Regions from separate parts of the Nonomuraea sp. NPDC050540 genome, predicted to be linked through region 3. Evidence: riboswitches for the same ligand, from Rfam matches in the RefSeq annotation. Region 3 holds a riboswitch; each other region holds the start of a gene.
The links. Region 3 has a riboswitch for thiamine pyrophosphate ahead of tenA (thiaminase II). Riboswitches for the same ligand answer to the same signal wherever they lie in the genome.
Positions count from the first base shown of each region.

Region 1: another riboswitch for thiamine pyrophosphate. It lies ahead of thiC (phosphomethylpyrimidine synthase ThiC); the one in region 3 lies ahead of tenA (thiaminase II).
Region 2: another riboswitch for thiamine pyrophosphate. It lies ahead of thiO (glycine oxidase ThiO); the one in region 3 lies ahead of tenA (thiaminase II).

Region 1 is NZ_JBITHA010000002.1:535,600-538,846, reverse strand. It holds gene ACIBI5_RS08870 (protein kinase) at 1-383, opposite strand, end outside; gene ACIBI5_RS08865 (GNAT family N-acetyltransferase) at 481-1,029, opposite strand; gene ACIBI5_RS08860 (shikimate kinase) at 1,039-1,524, opposite strand; gene ACIBI5_RS08855 (DUF6458 family protein) at 1,555-1,815, shown strand; TPP riboswitch at 1,856-1,968, shown strand; gene thiC (phosphomethylpyrimidine synthase ThiC) at 1,961-3,247, shown strand, end outside.
Region 2 is NZ_JBITHA010000003.1:392,838-396,084, reverse strand. It holds gene thiE (thiamine phosphate synthase) at 1-151, opposite strand, end outside; gene ACIBI5_RS12145 (Rv2175c family DNA-binding protein) at 129-503, opposite strand; gene ACIBI5_RS12140 (NAD(P)/FAD-dependent oxidoreductase) at 534-1,688, opposite strand; TPP riboswitch at 1,747-1,863, shown strand; gene thiO (glycine oxidase ThiO) at 1,853-3,037, shown strand; gene thiS (sulfur carrier protein ThiS) at 3,153-3,247, shown strand, end outside.
Region 3 is NZ_JBITHA010000004.1:46,865-50,111, reverse strand. It holds gene ACIBI5_RS14665 (zinc-binding dehydrogenase) at 1-4, opposite strand, end outside; gene ACIBI5_RS14660 (TetR/AcrR family transcriptional regulator C-terminal domain-containing protein) at 39-686, opposite strand; gene ACIBI5_RS14655 (hypothetical protein) at 757-1,266, shown strand; gene tenA (thiaminase II) at 1,247-1,918, opposite strand; TPP riboswitch at 1,906-2,000, opposite strand; gene ACIBI5_RS14645 (MFS transporter) at 1,969-3,147, opposite strand; gene ACIBI5_RS14640 (MarR family winged helix-turn-helix transcriptional regulator) at 3,237-3,247, shown strand, end outside.

The DNA.
Region 1 (3,247 bases), on a different contig from region 3:
TGCACGACGCCCGAGCTGTGGACGGCCGCCAGCGCGGTGGCCAGCGCGACGGCCAGCCTGAGCAGGGAGTCGCCGGAGTAGGGGCCGTGGCGTTCGAGCGCCTGGCGCAGGTTGGGGCCCTCGACGAACTCGCTGACGATGTACGGCCGCTCGGCGTCCAGCCTGGCCTCGACCACGCGGGCGGTGCAGAAGGAGGCCACCCTGCCGGCCGCCGCGGCCTCCTTGGCCAGTTGCCCGCTCAGCCCGCCGTGCAGGACCTTCACCGCGAAGCGACGGCCCTCGGCGTCGTAGGCGTCGTAGACGACGCCCTGGCCGCCCGCGCCGAGCCGGCCGGCCAGCCAGTAGCCGCCAAGCCGTTCGGGGTCACCGGGCACCAAGCGCATCGTCACTGCCCCTTAGATGCGCACAACGCGGAATTGGTTGCCGGCCGCAACGCCACAGGTCCCTCGCGCGCCTCGAGGGACCCGTGCGTCATGATCATTATGACAGGGGTTTCCACTCCGTACGCAGCACGGACATCGTCACCGAGTCGTACCACTGTCCCTCCCACAGCAGCGCGTCACGCAGCACGCCCTCCCGCACGAAGCCGGACTTCTCGTAGACGTGCTTGGCGCGGTCGTTGAAATCGTATACGCCCAGCTCGATGCGGTGCAGAGGGGTTGTGGCGAACGCGTGGCCGAGCACCAGGCGGATGGCTTCTGTGCCGTAGCCCTTGCCGAACGCCCGCGCGCCGACCAGGGCGATGCGCAGGTTGCACGACAGGTTGTCCTTGTCGAGCTCGTTGAGCACGATCTCGCCGACGTACCCGTCCGCGGCCATGATGGCCAGGTCGAGCCGGTCCTCGTGGTCGCGCCGGGTGGTGTACCACTCCAGGGCCGCCTTGGGGGAGATCCCGTCGCGGGCATGGGAGCCCGTGAGCCGGGCGACCTCGGGGTCGTCGCAGAGCTCGATCAGGCCCTCGACGTGTTCGGGCCCGACGGGTACGAGGGTGACCCGGTCACCGGCGAGGGTGGGTTTGTTCGCGAACATTTCCCTAATTTATAGAGCCTCGTAAATGGTTGTCGCCGTGTTTTCCGGGGTGGCCGTGGAGACGTCGAGCCGCAGGTCGGCGAGCTGCAGGAAGTACGGCTCGCGCCGCGCCCGCATGGCGGAGGGCGAGAATTCCGGGCGGTGGTCGGACGAGCGCATCCGCTGGGCCAGGATCTCGTCGGGGGCGTCCAGCCAGACCACGAAGGCCGCGCGCAGCGCCTCGCGCACCCGCGGATCCTCCACGGTGCTGGCCGCCGCCGCGATCACCTGGGGCGGCTCGGTCAGCGCGTGGAGCACGTGCTCGGCCTCCCTCCGGTGCAGCACGTCCGCGCCCTCCGCCTTCGCGATCTCGGCGGCGCTGGCGCCGTAGCGCCCGCGCAGGTACGGGTCGCTGTCGCTGAGCGGCACGCCCAGCTCGCGGGCCAGCAGTTTCCCGACGGTCGTCTTGCCCGAGCCCATGAGCCCGATCACGACGACAGGTTTGTTCTTCGACATGGGGATAGGTGTTTCCTCTGGAGGTGCGTTATGACAATCGCCGGAGGCATCATCCTCATCATGCTCGGCGCGATCCTGACCTGGGCGGTCGAGTTCGACCTCGCCGGTCTTGACATCAATGTGATCGGCGTCGTCCTCATGATCGGTGGTCTGGCCGGGTTGCTGTTCGGCCTGTACCGGATGCACGTTACCCGCAGGGTGATCGAGGAGCCGATTCACGAGGACCCGCACGCTCGCCGTACGACGACGGTCTACGAGGAGCGTCGCCGTATCGACGAGCCGCCGCTGTAAGGGTCTTGTGCGTACCCCGGGTCGCCGGGGTACGGTGGCGCGGTCCGAACGCGGGAGCCCGGTGCAACGGGCTGAGAGGACGGCTGGAGCAGCCGCCGACCGCCAGAACCTGATCCGGGTAATGCCGGCGAAGGGAGTTTGCGCGATGAGTGACGCGCGCTTTTCCAAGATCCATCTCGGTGATCTGCGGGTGCCCATGCGGCGGGTGCATCTGTCGAACGGGACGTCGGTGGAGCTGTACGACACCTCCGGGCCGGACAACCCCGACATCACGCGGGGCCTGCCGCGGCTGCGGGAGGTGTGGGTGCTCGAACGCGGCGACGTCGCCCGCTACGGCGGACGCCAGGTGCGGCCCATCGACGACGGCTTCAAGGAGCAGGAGGCCTGGGCTCGCGCGAACACCGAGGTCTTCCCCGGCGACGGGCACAAGCCGCTGCGGGCCACCGGGGCGCCCGTGACCCAGCTCGCCTACGCGCGGCGGGGCGTGGTCACCAAGGAGATGGAGTTCGTCGCGGTCAGGGAGGGGGTGAGCGGCGAGTTCGTGCGCAAGGAGGTGGCGGCCGGCCGGGCGATCATCCCGGCCAACGTCAACCATCCGGAGAGCGAGCCGATGGTCATCGGCCGCAACTTCCACGTGAAGATCAACGCCAACATCGGCAACTCCGCGGTCGCCTCCTCGATCTCCGAGGAGGTGGAGAAGATGACCTGGGCCACCCGGTGGGGCGCCGACACCGTGATGGATCTGTCCACCGGCCGCAACATCCACACCACCCGCGAGTGGATCATCAGGAACGCGCCGGTGCCGATCGGGACCGTCCCGATCTACCAGGCGCTGGAGAAGGTCGGCGGCGTGGCGGCCGACCTGTCGTGGGAGGTCTACCGGGACACGCTGGTCGAGCAGTGCGAGCAGGGTGTCGACTACATGACCGTGCACGCCGGGGTACGGCTGGCGTACGTGCCGCTGACCGCGCGGCGCAAGACCGGCATCGTCTCGCGCGGCGGCTCGATCATGGCGGCGTGGTGCCTGGCCCACCACCGGGAGAGCTTCCTGTATGAGAACTTCGAGGAGATGTGCGAGCTGCTGGCGGGCTACGACGTGGCCTTCTCGCTCGGGGACGGCCTGCGGCCCGGCTCGATCGCCGACGCCAACGACGAGGCGCAGTTCGCGGAGCTGCGCACGCTGGGCGAGCTGACGAAGATCGCCCGTGCGCGCTCCGTGCAGGTCATGATCGAGGGGCCGGGCCACGTGCCCATGCACAAGATCAAGGAGAACGTGGACCTGCAGCGCGAGATCTGCGACGACGCCCCGTTCTACACGCTGGGCCCGCTGGTGACCGACGTCGCGCCGGGCTACGACCACATCACCTCGGGCATCGGCGCCGCGATGATCGGCTGGTACGGCACCGCCATGCTCTGCTACGTCACCCCCAAG
Region 2 (3,247 bases), on a different contig from region 3:
CTTCGCGCGCCTCGAGTCCCTTCTCCCGCAACTGGACGATGTCCACGCCGTTGGCCAGCACGGCGTCGAGGAAGTCGGCCAGGTCGCCGCGCCCTCGCCGCCCGTCGGTGCAGAGGTAGAGGCGGGCCTCAGAAACCGAGGGCTTGGGCACGCCGCTTGACCTCTGTGTGTCTACCGGCCTTGATCGCGTCAACGGGCGATCCTGGCAGTGAGTCATCTGGGGTGAAGAGCCAGCGCAGGGCTTCGGCCTCGTCGTAGCCGGCGTCCTGCAGCACGGTGAGCGTGCCTGGCAGGCCCTTCATCACTTCCTTTCCGTCGAGGAAGACCGCGGGCACCTGGGGCCCGCCGCTGCCTCGCCGTACGCCGAGGAGCTTGTGGTCTTTGAGGAGCTGCTTGGCCCGCCCGATCGTGAGATCCAGGCGCGCGGCCACTTCGGGGAGAGTGAGCCACTCGCTGACGAGCTGGTCGGTCTCCCGGTCGATCTGTGCAACAGAAAGCGTCACGAAACCACAACTACCACATGGAGTGCTTGCTCAAACAACACAATCTCGTAGGGTCACATCCGGATCTACCAGGCGTTCCACATCAAGACGGGCGCCAGCCTCGATGAGACGGCGGCCCTGGACGAGGTCGCGGGGCCGATCGGCGGCCAGCACGGCGGTGATCCGATCTTCTGAGGTCAGCCACACCGCCGACCACTTCTGCCCCTCGCGGTACACGACCCGGCCGCCCGCCGGGTGGTATCCGGCGTACTGCAGCATGTGACCGAACTGCTCCGACCAGAAGTACGGCACCGGGTCGTAGACCGCCTTCTCGCCCAGCAGCGTGGCGGCGGCGACGTCGGGAGAGTTGAGCGCGGTGTCCCAGTGCTCGACCCGCATCCGGGTCTGGAACCGGCGCGACCACCAGTTGGCGCAGTCGCCGACGGCCACCACGCCGGGCAGGGAGGTACGCAGGTGCTCGTCGGTGACGACGCCGTTGTGCAGGTCGATGTCGGCGTCGGCGAGCCATTCGAGCACCGGGCGGGCGCCGATGCCGGACACCACCACATGGGCGGGCACGAACTCGCCGCCGACCAGCTCCACACCGCCTTCGACGACCTCGCTGACCATCGTGCCGAGCCGCAGGTCGACGCCCTCGTACCAGGGCAGCGTGCGCGCGCCCATCTCGCCGATCGCGTGCGACAGCGGCGTTCCCGCCGCCTCGATCACGGTGACCACGCAGCCCGCCTTGCGCGCCGCGGTCGCCACCTCGGCGCCGATCCAGCCCGCGCCCACCACGGCCACCCGCGCGCCGGGCACCAGGGCGGCCCGCAGCACGTGGGCGTCGTCGAGCGTACGCAGGACCAGCTGGGGGCCCTCGCCCGGCAGCCGGATCGGCTCGGAGCCCGTCGCGATCACCAGGCCGTCGTAGGGCAGGTCGCCCTCGGTGGTCTCGACCACGCCCTCACGCAGGCTCTTCGCGGCCACGCCCGGCCGGAAGTCGGCCCGCAGGGCGGCCAGGTCGGTGTCGACGAAGCTGTCGTCGCTCGTGCCCAGCAGCACCGCCTTCGACAGGGGTGGACGGTCGTAGGGCCGGTGCCTCTCCTCGCCGAGGAGAGTGATCCTTCCTTCGAACCCGCGCCCGCGCAGCGATTCGACACTGCGTACTCCGGCCAGGCCGGCTCCCACCACCACCACGTGATCCACGGTTCCGACCATACCGGGGTCAATCGTGAGAGTGCCTGCCGAGGCCGTAGGCTGGGACCGTAAGACGCGCGGGAGTCCGGCCTTAACCGGACTGAGAGGAAGGCTTCATCGGGCCTTCGACCGCAAGACACCTGATCCGGATCATGCCGGCGTAGGGAGCGGACATGCACGTGATCGTGGGCGGCGGCGTCGTCGGGCTCAGCGTGGCCTGGCGCCTTGCCCGCTCAGGACGGCCCGTCACCGTCGTCGACCCCGCGCCCGCCTCGGGCGCCACCCACGCCGCCGCGGGGATGCTCGCGCCGGTGAGCGAGGTCACGTTCACCGAGGAGCCGTTGCTGCGCCTGGGCGCGGCCTCCCTGGCGCGCTGGCCCGCCTTCGCCGCCGAGCTGACCGCCGACGCGGGCCTCGCCGCCGGGGCGCTCGACTACCGCGCCGACGGCACGCTCGACGTGGCCTTCGGCGCCGACGACCTGGCCGTCCTGGAGGAGACGGCGGGCTTCATGGAGAAGCTGGGGCTGCGGGTCGAACGACTCGGCGGGCGCGAATGCCGCCGCCTGGAGCCCATGCTCGCGCCGTCCGTGCGCGGCGGCCTCCTGGCGCCCGACGACGCCTGGGTGGACCCGCGCAGGGTCGCCGGCGCGCTGCTGGCCGCCTTGGAGCGCCTCGGGGTCCCGATCGTGCGGGCGCGGGTGCGCGAGCTGCTGCGCGGCGATGAGGGCGTCCAGGGGGTACGGCTGAGCCCGGGTGACACCGGTGACGGGGCGCACCGGGAGGCCGGTGGCGGCCCTTACCGGCAGGAGCGCGGCGAGCCTTACCGGGAGGAACACGGCGGGCCGTTCCGGGAGGAGCTGCGCGCCGAGCGGGTGGTGCTGGCGGCGGGGGCGTGGAGCGGGTCGCTGGCCCCGGTGCCGGTGCGGCCGGTGAAGGGGCAGATTCTTCGCCTGCGCTCGCCGGAGCCACTCCTGGGCAGGTGCGTGCGGGGCACGGTGCACGGCCTGCCCGTCTACCTGGTGCCGCGCGGCGACGGCGAGCTGGTCGTGGGAGCCACGCAGGAGGAGCTGGGGTTCGACACCCGGGTGACCGCGGGCGGGGTGTACGAGCTGCTGCGCGACGCCCGCGAGCTGGTGCCCGGGGTGACCGAGCTGGAGCTGGCGGAGGTGGTGGCGGGGCTGCGGCCCGGCACGCCGGACAACCTGCCGCTCGTCGGGCCGGGCGGTGAGCGGGGGCTGCTTCTGGCCACCGGGCATCACCGGGGCGGGGTGCTGCTGGCTCCGCTCACGGCCGCCGTCCTCATGGGCGAGGAGCGCGAGCTGTCGTCGTTGTGCTCGCCCGCCCGGTTCGCACCCTGAGCAGCCCTGCCGCCCCATACCGGCCGACCAACTACCCGCCTCCCGAACCCGACCACCCGAAGCTCGCCTCCCCAAACCTGGCTTCCCGAATTTTCATCCCGAAGGGGGATATTTCATGAATGTGACGATCAACGGGGCCTCGCATGAGGTGCCCCACGGGACGACGGTGGCGCAGGCCGTACGGACGCTGACGGAAGCCACCAAGGGGGT
Region 3 (3,247 bases):
TCATGCCCCTACCCTTTCAACCTCCAGCATGATTGAGGTCAAGTCAGGCGCGTGAAGAGGCCGTCCAGCAGCGACGAGAGGCCGAACTCGAAGGCGTCGCCGCCGGTGGGGTAGTCGGGCTCCAGGCGGGCCCGCAGGCGGGGGAAGCGCTGGGCGGTCTCGACCATTTCCGTCATCGCCTCGTCCATCCGCTTCTCCTCGTCGGCGCCCGCGCGGCGCACCTTCGCGCGCAGGGCCGACTCGGCCGCCTCTCCCTGCGCGGCGCCGATCACGAACATCAGGATCGACGCGGCGACCCGGTCGGCGTCGGGCGCGGCGAAACCGGCCGATTCGTGGACGGTCAGGCAGTGCTCGTCGTAGCGGGCCTTGTTGGGGCCGTAGATGACGTGGGTGCTCATGGCCGGGATCAGCCAGAAGTGGCGGACGATCATCTCGTGGGCGCCGCGGGCGAGTTCGGCGGCGGCCTCGCGCCAGCCCATGGCGGCCGGGTCGGGCAGCCCGATCTCGCCGAAGACGTGGTCGGCGGCCAGCTCGACGAGCCGGTCCTTGCTCTTGACGTGGTAGTACATGGCGGTCGCGGCCGAGTCGAGCTGGGCGCCGAGCCGCCGCATGTTCAGGCCGGCCACGCCCTCGGCGTCTAGGACCTCGACGGCGGCCAGGACGATCTGCTCTTTGGTCAGCGACATACCGCCATCATATTGCACTTAGTTCAACAACGCCTTAGGGTTTTACTAAGTTCAAAATGAGGAGACTTCCATGAACGCCCGTATCGCCGCAGCGGTGATCCAGCTACTGACCGTGGTCCCGTTCCTGCTGGGGATCTACTCCGTGACCTTCTACGGCGCCGCCGCCCAGCGAGCCGCCGAGACCGAGATGGCCCGCCAGAACCAGCCCCTGGAGCTGCTGACCCGGAACGGCATCAGCTTCGCCGGCAGCGAGGGCCTGGCGATCGTGATCATCGTCATCCTGGTGGCCCTGGCGCTGCTCAACCTGACCGGCAGGCGGATCGGCCGGATCCTGTCCTGGATCTTCCAGCCGATCCTGCTCGTGCTCGGCGTCGTCATCATTCCCGGTCAGGTGTTCACGGCCCGCTTCCTGGAGCCGGTGCTGCCCGGCGTGGACACGCACGCGCTGGTCGCCGCGGCCCTGGACGCCATGCCCGCATGGGCGACGGCCGCGAGCTGGGCCAAGCTCGTGCTCACCACCGCCGGCTCGATCGCCGTCGTGGTGCTGCTGATCCGGGCGGCTAAAGCCACTTCGCGGTAGGCCAGGACTCCAGTTGCCAGGCGCTGTCCCAGAACATCCACTCGAACTCCGCCGCCTTCACGAAGGCCGCCCGCATCTGCTCCAGGAGCGCCGGGTCGGCCTCGGCGGCGAGGCGGTCGGTGATCTGCTTGGCACGGGTGACCGACGCGGCGTACTCGGGGTCGGCGTAGGTGGCGATCCAGGCGCGGTACGGATGGGTCTCGGAGCTGCGGCCCACCAGCGCGGTGCCGACGTCCTCGTAGATCCAGAAGCAGGGCAGCACCGCCGCCGCCAGCACCGGGTACGGCGCCGACAGCGCGGTGGCCTGCAGCCAGGAGGAGTAGCCGAGGGCCGTCGGCGAGGTGGGCACGCCGGTCAGGTCGGCGGCCGTCAGGCCGTACTGCTCGATGTAGCCCTCGTGAAGGGTGCGCTCGGCGGCGATGGCGTCGTGGGCGGCCTGCGACCAGAAGGCCATCTCGTCCGGGTCCGCCGCCCTGACGGCCGCGGTGGCCAGGGCCTTGGCGAACGCCTCCAGGTAGCGGGCGTCCTGGACGATGTAGAAGGCGAAGCGCTCACGGGAGAGCGTGCCGTCGCCCAGGGCGGTGTTGAACGGGTGCTCGTGGATGGCCCGCAGCAGGCCGGCGGTTTGGTTCCAGGCGTCGTCGGTGAACACGACAGTCCCTTCGCTAGTCCGAACTAGATCAGGTTCGACGGGTTTGGATCTCAGCCCTTGGCGGGCACCCCGCGTCGCGCGCTCACAGTAACAGCCGCCAGTGCGGTGAGGCCCATCAGGAGGGCGCCGAACCACAGGGCGCCGGTGATGGCCAGGTTGTCGGCCACGATCCCGCCGAACGCGGCGCCGAAGGCGATGGCCAGGTTGAAGACGGTGGTGTTCAGCGCGGTCGCCGCCTCGGCCGAGGGTCCGGCGCCCTTCAGGATCCAGGTCTGCACGGCCACGGGGGCGCCGCCGTAGGCCAGGCCCCAGATCAGCAGCAGGATCGAGCCGGTCACCGGCGTGGTGCCGGCCAGCGGGAAGATCACCATGATCACGGCCAGGGTCACGCTCAGCGTGACGACCCGGCGCCGGACGTCCCAGGAGGAGCCGACGAAGGTGCCGACGACTCCGGCGACGCCGAAGCCGAGCAGGACCGGGCCGATCAGGTCGGCGGGCACGCCGGAGACGTTCTGCAGGATCGGGCTGATGAAGGTGAAGGCGGCGTACTGGCCACTGACCACGAGGAACGTGGAGATGACGGCGGCGCGTACGACCGGGTTGCGGAACTGGCGTGGCAGTTCGCGCAGGCGGACGGGGGCGGTGGCGGGAATCCTCGGCAGCAGCCACAGCAGCGCGCCGACCACCAGGAGGGCCAGCACGCCGACGGCGGCGAAGGCGACCCGCCAGTCGGTGAGCCCGCCGATGAGCGTCCCGGCCGGGACGCCGAGCACGTTCGCCGCGGTCGCACCGCCGAAGGCCAGCGAGGTGGCCCGCGCGACATGACGTTCCGGCACCAGCCGTACGGCGATGCCCGCCGCGAGCGCCCAGAACCCGCCGATCCCGATGCCGACCAGGAACCGGGAGGCCAGCATGACGCCGAAGTTGGGCGCCACCACGGAGACCGCGTTGGCCACCACCATCAGGCTGAGCAACCCGATCAGCACGGTACGCCGGTCCAGCCGCCCGATCGCCACGGGCAGCAGGGGCGCGGTGGCGGAGGCGACCAGGCCGGGCACGGTCACCATGAGCCCGGCGGCGCCCTCGGAGATGTCCAAGGAGCCGCCGATGGCGGTGAGCAGGCCCACGGGCAGCTGCTCCACGGTGACCATGGCGAACGTGCCCACGGCCACGGCAGCCACGGCCAGCCATTCCTTCAGTGAGACCTCTTCTTGCGTGACGATGGACACGCTGATCACCTCTCATTGATAATCTCAACGTTGAGATATCATCACTTTATTGTGTGAACGTCAAGTCTATGAACGCTAAGAGGTTTCGCATGAGCGACGC